3 regions of the Variovorax multivorans genome follow, and region 1 is predicted to be linked to each of the others. Evidence: predicted binding sites of a transcription regulator. Region 1 holds the regulator's gene; each other region holds the start of a gene.

Region 1 (5,282 bases):
AGCCGGCGCTGGAAGCCTGGATCAAGACCGTGCCCAAGGAAGTCGCCTTCCGCCGCATCCCTGTGCCTTTCGTGGGCAACGACGTCGAAGCCAAGCAGCGCCTGTACTACGCGCTCGAGGCCATGGGCAAGGTCGACGAATATCAGCCGAAGGTGTTCAACGCGATCCACGCGCAGCGCCAGAACGTGAACGGCGACGCCAACATCATTGCCTGGGCCGCCGCGAACGGCCTGGACGGCGCCAAGTTCAAGGAAGTCTTCACCTCGTTCGGCGTGGCCAGCAAGGCCAAGCGCGCCTCGCAAATGACCGACGCCTACAAGGTGGCTGGCGTGCCGGCAATGGCCGTGGCCGGCCGCTGGTATGTGGACGGCGAAACCGCCGGCAACATGACCAAAGTGCTTCAGGTCGTGAACTACTTGATCGGCGAAGCAAAGAAGGGCTGACCCCCCCAAGATCGCGGACCGGCGGAGCCGGTTCCGCGGTGTTCCTGAGAGGAATCCAGGAAGAAAGTCAAGCCCGCATCGGCGGGCTTTTTCATCTGTGCGTGCGGGGCTGACGCAATCAGCCGCATACAATGCCGAGCAAGTTTCGTGCCTCTATGACATTGCACTCTCACCCCACCACTCCCTTCTTCCGTCGCATCGGCCGCCTGGCTGTCGGCGCGCTGTTGCTGGCCGGCCTTGCCTCGGGCGCACTGGCCGAAACCGCCGACCGCACCAAGCCGATGAACATCGAGTCGGACTCGATGCGTTACGACGACCTGAAGCAGACCAGCGTGTTCACCGGTAACGTGCTCGTTACGAAGGGCACGATCATCATCCGTGGCGCACGCATGGATGTACGCCAGGACCCCGAGGGCTACCAGTACGGCGTGGTCACGGCGGCTCCGGGCAAGCGGGCCTACTACAAGCAGAAGCGCAACGCGCCCGACGAGTGGATCGAGGGCGAATCGGAAGTCATCGAGTACGACAGCCGTGCCGACAACGTCAAGTTCATCCGCAACGCCACCATGCGCCGCCTGCTCGGCGCCACGCCGAACGACGAAAGCCAGGGCGCGCTGATCGTCTACGACCAGAGCAACGACACCTACACGGTCAACGGTTCCACCGTGCCGCCGAACACCGCCGTCAACGCGTCCACCCCGGGCGGGCGCGTCAAGACCATCCTGACCCCCAAGGCCGCCACCGCACCGGCGGCCGGTGCCTCGGCCCCGGCCGGTGCGAAGGCGGCGCCGCCGGCGCCCACGCCCGCACCCGGCAAGGGCCTGCGCCCGAGCACCACGCTCAGTGACCAGGGAGAAACCCGCAAGTGATCGAAACCGCTGGAACGCAGGACGCCAACGGCGCACCGGGCAGCCGCCTGATCGCGCGCGGCCTGAAGAAGAGCTATGGCAGCCGCACGGTCGTGAAAGACGTCTCGCTCGACGTGCAGAAGGGCGAAGTCGTCGGGCTGCTCGGGCCGAACGGCGCGGGCAAGACCACCTCGTTCTACATGATCGTGGGGCTGGTGCGCGCCGACGCGGGCGACATCAGCATCGACGGCGAGCCCATCGCCCACATGCCCATTCACCGCCGCGCCCGCATGGGCCTGAGCTACCTGCCGCAGGAAGCCTCGATCTTCCGCAAGCTCACGGTCGAGGAAAACGTGCGCGCCGTGCTCGAGCTCCAGAGCGAGCCCGACGAGAACGGCAAGATGGCGCCGCTGTCGAAGCAGCACATGGACGAGCGCCTGGCCGAACTGCTGGCCGACCTGCGCGTCGACCACCTGCGCGATTCGCCCGCGCTCGCGCTGTCGGGCGGCGAGCGCCGCCGCGTCGAAATTGCGCGTGCGCTGGCCACGCAGCCGCGCTTCATCCTGCTGGACGAGCCCTTCGCCGGCATCGACCCGATCGCCGTGATCGAAATCCAGCGGATCATCAGTTTCCTGAAGGAGCGCGGCATCGGCGTGCTCATCACCGACCACAACGTGCGTGAAACGCTGGGCATCTGCGATCACGCTTTCATCATCAGCGACGGGCATGTGCTGGCACAAGGCACACCCTCGGAGATCGTCGACAACGCCGAGGTACGCAGGGTGTACTTGGGCGAACACTTCCGCATGTAAGGGCGGGGGCGGTTCCCATGAAGCAAGGGCTATCCCTTCGCGTTTCGCAGCATCTGGCGTTGACGCCACAGCTGCAGCAGTCGATCAGGCTGCTTCAACTCTCCACGCTCGAACTGAGCCAGGAGGTGGAGCAGATGCTCGACGAGAACCCGTTCCTCGAGCGCACGGCTGAAGAAGCGGCGCGCGAGGAATTCGGGCTCGACACGGCCGATGCCCCGGTGCCGCGCGACGACGGCGGCGATAGCGGCGACGGCGAGAGCGACTTCGCTTCCCCCGCCGCCAGCGCGTCCACTGCTTCCACCGAAACAAGCACCACCACCACGGCCGACACCGACGGCCCCGCCGCCGAAATCACCGAGCGCGAGCCCGACTGGGAAGGCGACGGCACCGTCGACATGGCGCCCGACGACAGCGAATGGGGCAGCGACGCGCCCGCGCGCCAGAACAACCTGGGTGATGACGAACGCGCCGACGCCACCGAACTCGCGCGCAGCCAGGAATCGCTGCAGTCCTTCCTGCACCGCCAGGCGCTGAGCCTGCGGCTGAACGAAAACGACAGCGCCGCGCTGCGCTTTCTCATCGAATCGCTCAACGACGACGGCTACCTCGAAGACTCGCTGCCCGCACTGGCCTCGGGCCTGGCCGGCGACGACAACGACCAGTTCGACGACCTCGTGCATCACTTTCAGGTGGCGCTCGGCCTGCTGCAGAGCCTGGAGCCGGCCGGCGTCGGCGCGCGCGACCTCGGCGAATGCCTGGGCATCCAGCTGCGCGCCCTGGCCCGCGAGGACGAGACCGACGAAGAAGAGCTGGTCCGCAAGATCGCCATTGCCATCTGCAAGCAGCCAATGGAGCTGCTCGCGCGCCGCGACTTCAAGCGCCTGGCCACGCTCACCCGCAGCAACGAGGAACTGGTGCGCTCGGCGCTGCAGATCATTGCGCGGCTCGAGCCCAAGCCGGGCCGGCGCTTCGTCGACGTCGAGCGCAACATCGTCATTCCCGACGTCATAGTCACCAAGACGGGCCGCGGCACCAACGTGAAGTTCCGCGTTATGCTGAACCCCGAGGTGATGCCGCGCCTGCGCGTGCACGACATCTACGCCGGCGCACTCAAGTCGCACAAGGGCGAAGGCAGCCAGGCGCTGTCGCAGCGGCTGCAGGAAGCGCGCTGGTTCATCAAGAACATCCAGCAGCGCTTCGACACCATCCTGCGCGTGAGCAACGCGATCGTCGAGCGGCAGAAGAGCTACTTCGTGCACGGCGAGCTTGCGATGCGTCCGCTGGTGCTGCGCGAGATCGCCGACGAGCTGGGCCTGCACGAATCGACCATCTCGCGCGTGACCACCGCCAAGTACATGGCCACGCCCTTCGGCACGGTCGAGCTCAAGTACTTCTTCGGCTCGGCGCTGGGCACCGAGACCGGCGGCAATGCATCGAGCACCGCGGTGCGCGCGCTGATCAAGCAGTTCGTCAGCTCGGAGAGCATCAAGAAGCCGCTGTCGGACAGCCAGATCTCCGAGATGCTGAAAGAGCAGGGCATCGAGTGCGCGCGTCGCACCGTGGCCAAGTACCGCGAGGCGCTGCGCATTGCGCCCGCCAACCTTCGCAAGGCCCTGTAGAAAGACGCCGATGACCCGTCGCCTGCTGTCGCTGTCGCGTTGTGGGCATTGGGTTTTCGTCATGGCGGCGGTCTTGCTGTTCGCAGGCTGCGCCACATTGCCCGACGAGGCACCGCGCCCGCCCACCAAGGCCATGACCGTGTCGGCCGACACCGCTCTCGGAAAGATCGCGCTGGCCTCGCAGCCCGACCCCGACCTGAGCGGCTTTCGCCTGATGCCCGGCGGCGACTTCGCCTTCGATACCCGCATCCAGCTGGCCCGCCGCGCGCAGCGCACGCTCGACGTGCAGTACTACCAGATCGAGAACGACGAGACCGGCCGCTACCTGATGCGCACCCTGCGCGATGCCGCACTGCGCGGCGTGCGCGTGCGGCTGTTGATGGACGACCTCTACACCTCCGGCGAGGACGAGCTGCTGCTCGGCCTCGCCGCCACGCCCAACGTGGAGCTGCGGCTGTTCAACCCGTTCCCGGCCGGGCGCGGCAGCCTGCTGAAGCGCTTCAGCGCCTCGCTCTTCGACTTCAGCCGCGTCAACCGCCGCATGCACAACAAGCTGTTCATTGCCGACGGCGCGATGGCGGTGGCGGGCGGGCGAAACATCGGCAACCAGTACTTCAGGCGCACCGCGGGCGAGAACTTCCTCGACCTCGACACCTTCGTCACCGGCGCGCTGATCCCGCGGCTGGGCAGCCTGTTCGACCAGTACTGGAACAGCATCTACGTGCGGCCGGTCCAGTCGGTGGTGGCCAGCGACCTGTCGCGCGAGGAACTGCAGAAGCGCTTCGACGTCGCCACCGGCCCCGACACCACGCCACCGCCGCCGCCGCCCGCGCCCAACGACCTGCTCGGCTACAGCCCGATGGCGGAAGACCTGAACGCCGGCAAGCTCGGCCTGATCTGGGCCACCGCAGAGGCCTACGCCGATTCGCCCGAGCGCGTGATCGGCAAGACCGCCTCCTACGGCGGCGTGCCGTTGCTGGACGTCGACAGCGTGCGCTACAACGTGGTCGAGCAGATGCGCCGCGCGCGCTCCGAGGTGACCATCGTCTCGCCCTACCTCATTCCGGGCGCCTCGGGGTTGGAGGTGATGCGCGAGATCCGGGGCCGCAACGTGAAGATCAGCGTGGTCACCAATTCGCTGGCCGCCACCGACGAGCCGCTGGTGCACACCGCCTACCGCCGCTACCGGCCCGACATGCTCAAGCTCGGCGCCGACCTCTACGAGCTGAGTTCCACCCGCACCCGGCGCAGCGTGCGACTCGGCCTGTTCGGCACTTCGGTAGGCAGGCTGCACGCCAAGTCGGCGGTGATCGACCGGCGCATTCTTTTCGTCGGCTCGATGAATTTCGACCCGCGCTCGGAGACGTACAACACCGAGATAGGCCTCTTCATTCGCAGCCCCGAGATGGCGCAGCAGGCGCTGAAGCTCATCGACGTGCTCAAGCAGCAGGGTGCGTACCGGCTGCGCTTTGCCGAGGGCAGCAACGAGTCGCGCATCGAATGGGTCAGCGACGATGCCGGCAAGCTCACCGTGCTGACCGAGGAGCCCGACTCCGGCTT
Region 2 (5,282 bases), on a different contig from region 1:
CATGCGCGCACGCATCGCCGCCTTGCGCGCCTTCGACATCGACGCCCGCCTCGCCGACATCACTGCGCCCACACTCATCGCCGCGGCGAAAGACGACACGCTCGTGCCCTGGACCTGCTCGCAGCGCCTGGCCGATGGCCTGAGCGACGTCACGCTCGACTTCATGCCGCACGGCGGCCATGCCCACAGCGTGACCGAAGCCGAAGCCTTCAACCGCAGCCTGCTCGACTTTCTCTCGCGGGTCAGCGCATCCGCCGTTCCAGCATGACCACTCTTGCATCCACACTCGACGACGCCGCGCTGTCGCTTCTCTTCACCGGCGCGCGCACCCACAACGGCTGGACCGACGAACCCGTCACCGACGCACAGCTGCAGCAGATCTATGCGCTGGCGAGCCTCGGCCCCACATCGGCCAACTGCTCGCCCGCGCGCTTCGTGTTCGTGCGCACGCCCGAAGGCAAGCAGCGCCTCGCACCCTCGCTCTCCAAGGGCAACCTCGACAAGACCATGGCCGCGCCGGTCACGGTCATCGCGGCGTGGGACCGCAAGTTCTACGACAAGCTGCCCACGCTGTTCCCGCATGCCGATGCGCGCAGCTGGTTCACCGGCAGCCCCGAGGCCGCGCACGAGACCGCCTTTCGCAATGCCAGCCTGCAGGCGGGCTATCTGCTGCTCGCAGCACGCGCGGTCGGCCTCGATGCAGGCCCGATGTCGGGCTTCGACAAGGCGAAGGTCGACGCGGCCTTCTTCGAAGGCACCGACTGGACCGTCAACTTCCTCATCAACCTGGGCCACGGCGATGCGTCGAAGGTGTTCGGCCGCCTGCCGCGGCTACCCTTCGACGAGGCCTGCGTGCTGGCCTGAAGGACTCACCACATGCTGCTGAATGCCATGGCCTCCCACGCTGCTTCATCGTCATCGAACCCCGCCGGCCTGCTGCCGAGCCTGGAGAAGGCCGACTACCGTAATGCGATGGCCCGGCTGGGCGCGGCGGTGAACATCATCACCACCGACGGCCCCGCGGGTCGCGCCGGCTTCACGGCATCGGCCGTGTGCAGCGTGACCGACGAGCCGCCAACGCTGCTGGTGTGCCTGAACCGCTCGGCCTCGGTGTACCCGGCGTTCAAGACCAACGGCGTGCTGTGCGTGAACGTGCTGGCCGCGGGACACCAGTCGCTCTCGGCATTGTTCGGTGGCAAGACGCCGATGGACGAGCGCTTCGCCGCCGGCAACTGGAGCCGCAAGACTACCGGCTCGCCGATGCTCGACGATGCAGCCGTGTCCTTCGACTGCCGCGTGGTGCATGCCACGAGCGCGGGCACGCACGACGTGCTGTTCTGCGAAGCGGTGGCCATTGCCATCGGTGGCGCGACGCAGGGCTTGATCTACTTCGACCGGCGCTATCACGAGATCGCGGCGCCGCCGCAGCACTGACCCGTCCTATCCCCTCTCCCCTCGGGGAGAGGGTCAGGGTGAGGGGGCAGCGGCGCTTGCAAAGGCAACATTGGCTTCGATGCCGCAGCCCTCACCCCAGCCCTCCCCCCGAGGGGAGAGGGAGCAAGACTCAGCGCGGCGTGATGCCTTGAAGAAAGATGCGCTGCACGTTCTCGACGGTCTTCTCGAAGAACGCTTCATCGTCCAGCGTGTGCCCCGACAGCGCCTGCACCTGCACCCCGAAATCCGCGTAGTGCTGCGTCACCGCCCACAGCGCGAAGATCAGGTGATGCGGATCGACAGGCGCCAGCTTGCCCGCTTCGACCCACGCGCGAATCACCTCCGATTTTTTCTCCACCAGCGTGCGCAGTTCACGGTCGAGCTCGTCGCGCAGCAGCGGCGCGCCCTGGATCATTTCCAGGCAGAAGAGCCGTGACGCATCGGGCCTGTCACGCGAAACCACCAGCTTGCGGCGGATGTAGTCGCCGATGGCCTCGCCCGGGTCCTGCTCGGCACTGAAGCCGCGCAGTGGCTCGAGCCACAGCGCGAGCAGATCGCGCAGCACGTTGACGTAGAGCTCTTCCTTGTTCGCGAAGTAATAGAGCAGGTTGCTCTTCGATACATCGGCACGTGCCGCCACCTGGTCGATCGACGTGCCATGCAGGCCGAAGCGGGAGAACAGCCCCAGCGCCGCACCGAGGATCGCGCTGCGCTTGTCCTCGATCTGGCGCAGCCGGCGGCTCACCGCGGACGCACTGCGCACCGCGGGTTTCGCGCGCTTGCGCGCCGGGCTCTTCTCTTTGCTGGCACTGGCGGCCAGCGCTTTGGTCTTCGGCATCTTCCCTCGCTCTTGTTCGTTCGTTAGTGAATCGGCAGACAGCACAGCGCACCACTGTAAGGCCGTGATGCATCGCCTTGCGCCGCAGCAGCCTTGGCAGCGCGTCGTTGCGCACCATGCTGACGCGACGGATGCGTTTTGTCCATTTGGTCCAACTGGCACAGACGTTGCATGGCGAAAGGCATGCCAAGCATGAGGAACCTGCCATGACCCTGCTGTCCGTACCCATCATCGATCTAGCGCCCTACTTCGCGGGCACCGCCGAAGGCAAGGCCGAGGTCGCGAAGAAGGTCGACGAGGCCTGCCGCAGCATCGGCTTTCTCGTCATCACGAACCATGGCATTGCGCCCGGGCTGATCTCGCGCGTGTCGTCGCTCTCGCGAAAGTTCTTCGACATGCCGCTGGGCGAAAAGCGCAAAGTCGATCGTCCACGCGAAGACGCGGTGCGCGGCTACAGCGCGGTAGGCGAGGAAGGGCTCTCGTACAGCCTCGAAGAAGCGGCCCCTGGCGACCTGAAGGAATCGTTCTCCATCGGCCCGTCGAACGTGCCGCAAGACGACTACCACCGCGGCCCCGCCGCCGGCCCGCATTTCGAGCCCAACAGCTGGCCGCCCATCGAGGGCTTCCGCGAAGCCTACGAGGGCTACTTCGAGGCGATGAGCGATCTCTCGCGCTCGCTGATGCGTGTCTTCGCGCTCGGCCTGTCGTTGCCCGAGACCTTCTTCGACGACAAGATCGACAAGCACATCAGCATGTTCCGCGTGCTGAGCTATCCACCGCAGCGCGAGCAGCCGTTGCCCGGCCAGTTGCGCGCGGGCGCGCACAGCGACTACGGCAGCCTCACCATCGTGCTGCCCGATGACAAGGGCCTGCAGGTGTTCAACAAGGCCGGCCAGTGGGTCGATGTGCCGCAGGTCGAAGGCGGCCTGGTGGTCAACATCGCCGACCTCATGATGCAGTGGACCAACGACCAGTGGGTGTCCACGCTGCACCGCGTGATCAACCCGCCCTTCGAGATTGCGAGCACCAATCGTCGGCAATCGCTGGTGTTCTTTCACCAGCCGAATTACGACGCGATGGTCGAGTGCTTGGCTAGCTGCCTTGCACCGGGCGAGACGGCGAAGTACGCACCGATTTCCTCGGGTGACCATCTGACTTCAAAGTTCGTCAAGCAGACGACCTTTGGTGGCACGAAGGCGATGGCTTGAGATGACGGCTTGCTGTTCTTCGGGGCGCGATCACGCCGACGGGGTACCTTGCTCCGCGAATGTCCCCCGGCCTGCGGCCTCCTCCTTTATTTCGCTGCGCAAGGCACCCCATCGGCGTGATCGTTCAGAGCACTGGTTGATCGGCCAGCACAACGGCTGCGCCCATGTGCGAATGGCATCGGGTGCTCCCCGCAGCGAAATAAAGGAGGAGGCCGAAGGCCGGGGGACATTCGCGGAGGGGAGTACCCGGTGTCATTCGCACGCACCCCGAACAAGAACACCAACAACCGCGCAATGAGCAACTAAACATGGCCCACCTCTCCTACGTCAACGTCTTCGCAAAAGACGTGGTCGCACTCAGCGGCTTCTACCAGCGCGTATTCGGCTTCCCCGAGATCGAAGCAATCCGCTCGCCGATCTTCCGAGGCCTGGATACCGGCAAGTCGAGCCTGGGCTTCAACGCACTCGATGCCTACGAGCTGCTGCACCTGAGCGAGTTTTCAGACACGCGCGGCGTCAAGTTCCTGCTGAACATCGACGTCGACAGCCAGGCCGACGTCGACAGCATGGTGCCTGTCGCGCTCGAAGCCGGCGCCACGCTCGTCAAGCCGCCGTACGTCACCTACTACAACTGGTACCAGTCGGTGCTGCTCGATCCCGAGGGCAATGTGTTCCGCATCAATTTCATGATGTGACGCGCGCTGCGCTCGTTCTTTTTTTCGTCCTCCCTTTCTTCAAAGCCTCTCACCAAAGGTAGTCCCATGCAGTTGCGCACCCTCACTCCCGGCCTGGGCCTCGCGATGACCGTCGCGGCCAGCGGCGCCTTCTTCACCACGCTGCCCGCCGCGGCCGCCGACGGCTTCACGCTGAAGGACAAGCCGAAGATCGCAATGCTCTACTTCGGCCCGAAAAATGACGGCGGCTGGACGCAGGCCTTCGACGAGGCCCGCGTGAAGATCGAAAAGGAAATCGGCCAGAAGATCCAGTTCGTCGAGAACGTGCCCGAAGACGCATCGGCCATCAAGCCCGCTGCGGAGAAGTTCATCCAGCGCGGCGCCAACATCGTGATTGGCACCGCCTTTGGTTATTCCGACAGCTTCAAGGACCTGGCCGCCAAGTACCCCGATGTTGCCTTCCTCAACGGCTCGGGCACCACCAACGGCAGCAACCTCGAATCGTTCTACGGCCGCACCTACGAAAGCCAATACCTCTGCGGCATGGCCGCCGGCGCGGCCTCCAAGACGGGCAAGCTCGGCTTCGTCGCGGCCAACCCCTTCGGCGTGGTGAACTGGACCATCAACGCCTTCGCGCTCGGTGCGCAGAAGATGAACCCGAACGCCACGGTGAACGTGATCTACACCGGCGCCTGGAACGACCCGGTGAAAGAACGCGCCGCTGCCGCCGCGCTCATCGACCAGGGCGCCGACGTGATCGGCCAGCACGTCGACAGCCCCACGCCGCAGATCGTCGCGCAGGAGCGCGGCGTGTACGGCACCGGCCACCACCGCGACCTGCGCCAGTTCGCGCCCAAGGCCACGCTGTGCTCGTCGGTGTGGGTGTGGGACCGCTTCCTGACGCCTGAGCTGAAGAAGGTGATGGCCGGCAACTGGAAGCCCGCGCAGTACGGCGCCTTCATCGAAATGAAGGACGGCGGCACCGACATCGCAGGCTTCGGCCCCGCCGTGCCCAAGGACAAGGCCGCGGTCATCACCGCCGAGCGCGACGCGATCATGAAGGGCAAGCAGGTCTACGCCGGCCCGCTCGCCGACCGCGACGGCAAGGAGCGCGTGGCCAAGGGCGCG
Region 3 (5,282 bases), on a different contig from region 1:
TCATGCAGCAGCCGGGTTTCGAGGTCCATGCGCCAGCCCGCGAAGTGCAGCACCGTGGGCTGCTGCGCCTCTTGCGCTGCGGCCGCGCCGGAAAGCGGCGGCGGCACGGGTTGTTGCGCCGGCAGCCCGACAGCGGCCGCGTGCGCGGTGCGCCGCAGCACGGTGCGGATGCGCGCCAGCAGCTCGCGCGGATTGCAGGGCTTGGCCAGGTAGTCTTCGGCGCCGATCTCCAGGCCCACGATGCGGTCGATGTCGGTGCCCACGGCCGACAGCATGATGACGGGCGGCCCGCCGATGCGCTGCAGCTCGCGCAGCGCGCTCAGGCCGTCTTCGCCGGGCATCATCACGTCGAGCACGATCAGCGCGTAGTCGGCCTGCGCGAGCCGCTCGCGCATTTCCGCGGGATGGCCAGCCGCATCGACATGGAAGCCGTGCTTCTCCAGGAAGGACGCCACCAGGCTGCGGATGCCGGCGTCGTCGTCGACGATGAGGATTCGGGTAGACAGGTTCACGTTACGGCGGATCGGGTAGCGGATCATAGGCCGGGCGCGGCCCCCGCCCGAAGCCCCGCGAGCCTTGAAATAATTTGCAATGCGCTGAAATCTGGCTGCAACATCCGCTTCACAGACTCGTACGCTCGAACGTTTGCGCATGCCCTGGCCTCGCGCATTCGCGCTGACAGCTGGGAGAAAAAAGATGGGAACGCAAAGATCGAGCCACGGTGGCGTGACATCGCTTCCCGTCCGTGCCAGCATCAACCCATGAACTCCCAAGGTACCGCGCGCCGCTGGTCGGGCCCGCCGCTCGCGTGGCAAATCATGGGCCTGCTGCTGGGCGGGCTGGTGGTGGCGCAAGTCGTGACACTGGCGCTGACCGTGCTTCTCCCGCCGCAACCACAGCGCCAATGGGAGATGGGCGACATTGCGCGCGTGCTGTCTGGCCGAAGCGCCGAAGGCCGCAACGCGAACCTGCTGCAGCGCACGCTGCATGCGAACGCGCCCCAACCCAAGGGGCAAGGCTGGCTGACCTCCGAACGCTCGCGGCGCGACCTGGCGCAACTGCTGACGCGCGACGAGGCCGAGGTGCGGCTGTACTTCTTCACGCCGCTGCCGTTCGCGGGCACCACGGGCCCTGTCGCGGCAACGGAAGACGGGCATGACGCAGCGCAGCCAGTGCCGCGCCGCATCGCCAACACCTTTGCTGGAGCGGGCTTTCTGCGGGTCCAGGCGAGAGGTGGGCCGGGGGGCGGCGGAGGCGGCGGCGGACCGGGAGGACCCGGTGGGCCTGGAGGCATGGGATTTCCGGGTGGAATGGGAGGCCCGAGGGGAAACCAGATGGGCACTTCTCCGCCGTCACCACCACCCGGCAGCGTGACAACGAATCCCGCGACGGGCAATGCGCCGGCCACTACGCCGGACGCGTCGGGCGGTCCATCCACGCCCACGCCCGCGGCCGGAAACCCTCCGGGCAGCACGGCAACGGCTTCCCCCGGTAGCGGTGCAGGCCCCGCCGGCACACCGCCATCGCCCGGGTCGGCGACACCGAGCACGACGACCGCGCCGGACTCGGCGACTGCACCAGGCTCAATGACTGCGCCGGGCGCAACCGGTGCCGCCCCTCCACCGGGCCTCTCGTCCGCAGCGCCGCCATCGGGCCCCGCCCAAGGCCAGCCCGGAGCCCCCTCAATACAGTCAGGGCCCTCCATGCGAGCCTTGCCGCCGGTCATCGAAAGCCCACCACGCCGCGAGGCCCCTGCCAGGGCCGAGGCACCCGTTGCCCCCCCTACCGCGCAATCGCCGCGCGCCGAGCCCGCCACGCGGCCGTCTTCGGCCAGTACGCCACCTGTGACCGCGACTGCACCGCCGCGCGTCGTCGCCCCTGTCGAACCGCCCCACGCGTCCAGAGACACCGACACGACGATCACGACACCCATCGCCACCACTGACAACGAACGCCCCGCCGCGCGCGGCCTCTTCGGGCTCGCGCCCGCGCCATTCGTCGAAGGCGACTTCATCGCCGCGGTCTACACGCCCGAAGGCAGCTGGGTGGTGGTGCAGCCGGTGCCCGAGTCTTTTCCGAACGCGTGGCAGCGCCGCGTGCTGCTGTGGTTCCTGATCGCTGCCGCAATCGTCGCCCCTGCGGGCTGGCTGTTCTCTCGCCGGCTGGTGCGGCCGATTGCCGGCTTCGCGCGCGCGGCCGACCAACTGGGCCGCGACCCTGCGGCGCCGGTGCTGGCACTGGAGGGCCCCGCCGAAATCGGCCGCGCAGCACAGGCCTTCAACCGCATGCAGGCGCGGCTGCGCAGCTTCGTAGACGACCGCACGGTGATGATCGGCGCCATCAGCCACGACCTGCGCACGCCCCTCACGCGGCTGCGCTTTCGCATCGAGGACGTGCCCGACGACGTGCGCGCCGGCATGCTCGAAGACGTCCAGGAGATGGAGTTGATGATCGGCTCCGTGCTCAGCTTCATCCGCGATGCCTCGGTGGTGAGCGCGCGCGAACGCATGGACCTCTCGAGCCTTGTCGAGGACGTGGTCGAGCAGGCCGTGTTCGTCGGCAAGAACGTGCAGCTGCGACGCGTCGAGAGCGCGCAGGTGGAGGTCGACCCGATCGGCATGCGCCGCGTGCTCGACAACCTGATCGAGAACGCCGTCAAGTACGGGCACCTGGCACGCGTGCGGCTGTTCACCGATGGGCACGACGCAGTGGTCGAGATCGGCGACCGTGGGCCGGGGCTGCCCACAAACGAAATCGAGCAGGTGTTCAAGCCGTTCTATCGGACGGCACAGGCGCGGTCCTCGCGTGCTGCGGGTAGCGGACTTGGCCTTGCCGTGTGCCGCTCCATCGCGCGCGCGCATGGCGGCGACGTGGTGCTGAGGTCTGGCTCGCATGGGCTTGTTGCGCAGGTTCGCGTGCCTCTGGCGCTCGAGGCGCAACGGCTGGCGTCTGCGGCGCACTGAGCAAAGCCCGCGCACACGCGCGATGACACCACCCTTCAGATGCCATGGCACGCGCCGCCGCGCGTCATGACGAAGCGGCACGAACAGGTCCGCGCCTTTACCTCCTGAAACACCTGTCAAAACACGCATGAACCACCGCAAGACGGGTGGCATGCGGACTGCAGAAAGAAGTTCGTCCCGGTGAGTTTTTCCGGGCGCACTTTCTCAACTGCAGGAGTTTCACAATGAACCATCGTTCCTTCGCACGCAACGTGCAAAAGGGTTTCACCCTCATCGAGTTGATGATCGTCGTGGCGATCATCGGCATTCTGGCTGCTATTGCGATTCCGCAGTACCAGACCTACATCGCCAAGTCGCAAGTGGCTCGCGCCATGGGCGAAACCGGCGCCCTGAAGACGGCGTATGAAGATTGCCTGAACAATGGAAAGACTGATGCGGCCGCTTGCGACCTCGGCGCTACCAGCTCCAACATCTTGAGCTATACATCCCCCCTGGCTTCGACTGCTGGCACGGCACTTAGCACGACCACCAATACTGTCGCGCTGACTACTAGCGGCACCATTTCAGCCACATTCGCCGGCAGTGCGGCTGCAACGCTGAAAGCGACGCCCTACACGATCACCTGGACTCGAAGCACCGCGGGCAGCTGGACCTGCGCAACTACAGCTGACTCGAAGTACGCACCGGCGGGCTGCCCTAACGGCACCTGATTCAGCCGCATCGCTTAACGCAAGCCGCCTTATGGCGGCTTTTTTTGCGTCTGCGTCAGGGCGACGAGATCTGTTGCGCGCTGGCCTTGCGGTATGCGGCCTCCACCAGCGCCTCGCACTGCCCCGCACCCGTGGTATCGAGACAGCCTCGCTGAAAGAGCTGATACATATCGAGCGCCGCGCGAGCCGCCAGTCGCTCACCTGTTGACGAAGGCGGCGCTTCAGCACACTCGTAGAGATCCGGCACTCCCGCCGCATTGCATTTCTGCTGCGCGACGATCATGCTGCGCACCGCGACATCCGCACCGAAATCGGCCGGCTCATCACCAGGCCTACGTGAGCCTACGCAAGCTGCCAGTACTGTGAGCACGAGTGCAGGGCAAACAATCCACGCAGACAACCGGACGCCTACGGCTCGCCGCATCCCGCCCTCATGCCCTGAATCTGCTGGCAGGCCACCGGATGCCCCAGCGAAGCCGCCTTGGCGATCCACATGATCGCGAGGCTGTCGTCCTTCGGCACGCCCAGGCCCGATGCATGGCAGTTGCCGAGCCACTGCATGGCGTCGGCATTACCTTGCGCGGCCGCCAGATCGAGCCAGTAGACGGCCGCATCGAAGCGGCCCGCGACGAAGAACATCTCGCCAACATCGGCTTGCGCGTTCGCATCGCCGCTGTCGGCCTTCACGATCATGTGCAGGTCTTCATCGGACAGCTCGAGCTTGATCAGACCGGCGATCTGCGCAAAGGCGAGCATCGCCCGTCCCCGCGCGTCTTCCTTGTGCTTGGCGATGGTGCCGTCGGACACGCGACGCCACAGCGTGCGCTTGCTGATGCCGGTCATCGCGATGGCGGCCTCGAGGCTGATGGCATCCGACCTCAGCTCCGGGCCACCCTCGGGTGCGAGGCCGTCGTACACATGCGGCAACGTCTCGCTCTCAGTCGCCTGCCGGCGTCGGTTGCTGCGAGGTAACCGCTGCCGTACCGTCATTTCCGGGGTGCACTGCCAGGGGGTGCTGGTGGCCTGCCGCCGTCCTGCGCGGGCTTGGTGAAGCCCGCCTTGGTCATGCACGCGGTCATCGCGGTCTCGTCGGGGCCGCCGTTCGAATCCTTGGCCACGCTGGCCGCGCAGGTCTTCAATGCAGCATCAACGGCCGAGTTGCCGCCAGTGCTGCTGGTGCTTGCGCTGCTGCTTTCCGTGGTCGTCGATGCAGCCCACGCCGCGGCCGAACAGCCCACCAGACACGCCATCCCGAGGGACGGCAACATCTTCTTTTTCATCGATCACTTCTCCTGAACATCGGTCGATCCGATGCAGCAGCGATGCTCGACAACAAAGTCGGAGAAACGTCGGATTCACTGCGCCCACGCGCACACAAACCCCAACGCATCAGCCAGCTTTCTCCCAAATTGCATGTTCGACTCGGCGTCCAGGAAGTTTCTGATTGCTTCCGGTTACACGAGGAGAAGAACCACCATGACGCGGCTGCAGAAGAAGCCTCAAGAGCTCCGTGCGCGAGTGCTCGGCTTCACCTTGATCGAGGTGATGGTCACCGTGGCGATCGTGGCGATCCTGGCGTCCCTCGCCCTGCCCTCCTACACGGACTACG

Evidence for each region. Region 1 encodes sigma-54, which starts transcription at its own class of promoters, with help from an activator protein. Its sites were predicted from a motif close to TGGCANGNAANCTGCTTT; they were not measured.
Region 2: ACSFCA_RS29305 (isopenicillin N synthase family dioxygenase) is a predicted target of sigma-54. The motif match lies at 2,429-2,446, and genes of this name have one in related genera.
Region 3: ACSFCA_RS08060 (pilin) is a predicted target of sigma-54. The motif match lies at 3,111-3,128, and genes of this name have one in related genera.

The regions. Positions count from the first base shown of each region.
Region 1 is NZ_JBPJZL010000015.1:36,850-42,131, reverse strand. It holds gene ACSFCA_RS29985 (thiol:disulfide interchange protein DsbA/DsbL) at 1-443, shown strand, start outside; gene lptA (lipopolysaccharide transport periplasmic protein LptA) at 599-1,312, shown strand; gene lptB (LPS export ABC transporter ATP-binding protein) at 1,309-2,103, shown strand; gene rpoN (RNA polymerase factor sigma-54) at 2,121-3,722, shown strand; gene ACSFCA_RS29965 (phospholipase D family protein) at 3,733-5,282, shown strand, end outside.
Region 2 is NZ_JBPJZL010000014.1:75,387-80,668, reverse strand. It holds gene rutD (pyrimidine utilization protein D) at 1-268, shown strand, start outside; gene ACSFCA_RS29320 (malonic semialdehyde reductase) at 265-864, shown strand; gene rutF (NADH-dependent FMN reductase RutF) at 877-1,434, shown strand; gene rutR (HTH-type transcriptional regulator RutR) at 1,565-2,272, opposite strand; gene ACSFCA_RS29305 (isopenicillin N synthase family dioxygenase) at 2,479-3,480, shown strand; gene ACSFCA_RS29300 (VOC family protein) at 3,789-4,175, shown strand; gene ACSFCA_RS29295 (BMP family ABC transporter substrate-binding protein) at 4,242-5,282, shown strand, end outside.
Region 3 is NZ_JBPJZL010000003.1:218,353-223,634, forward strand. It holds gene ACSFCA_RS08050 (response regulator) at 1-539, opposite strand, end outside; gene ACSFCA_RS08055 (ATP-binding protein) at 762-2,963, shown strand; gene ACSFCA_RS08060 (pilin) at 3,188-3,673, shown strand; gene ACSFCA_RS08065 (hypothetical protein) at 3,729-3,956, opposite strand; gene ACSFCA_RS08070 (hypothetical protein) at 4,082-4,591, opposite strand; gene ACSFCA_RS08075 (hypothetical protein) at 4,739-4,969, shown strand; gene ACSFCA_RS08080 (type IV pilin protein) at 5,150-5,282, shown strand, end outside.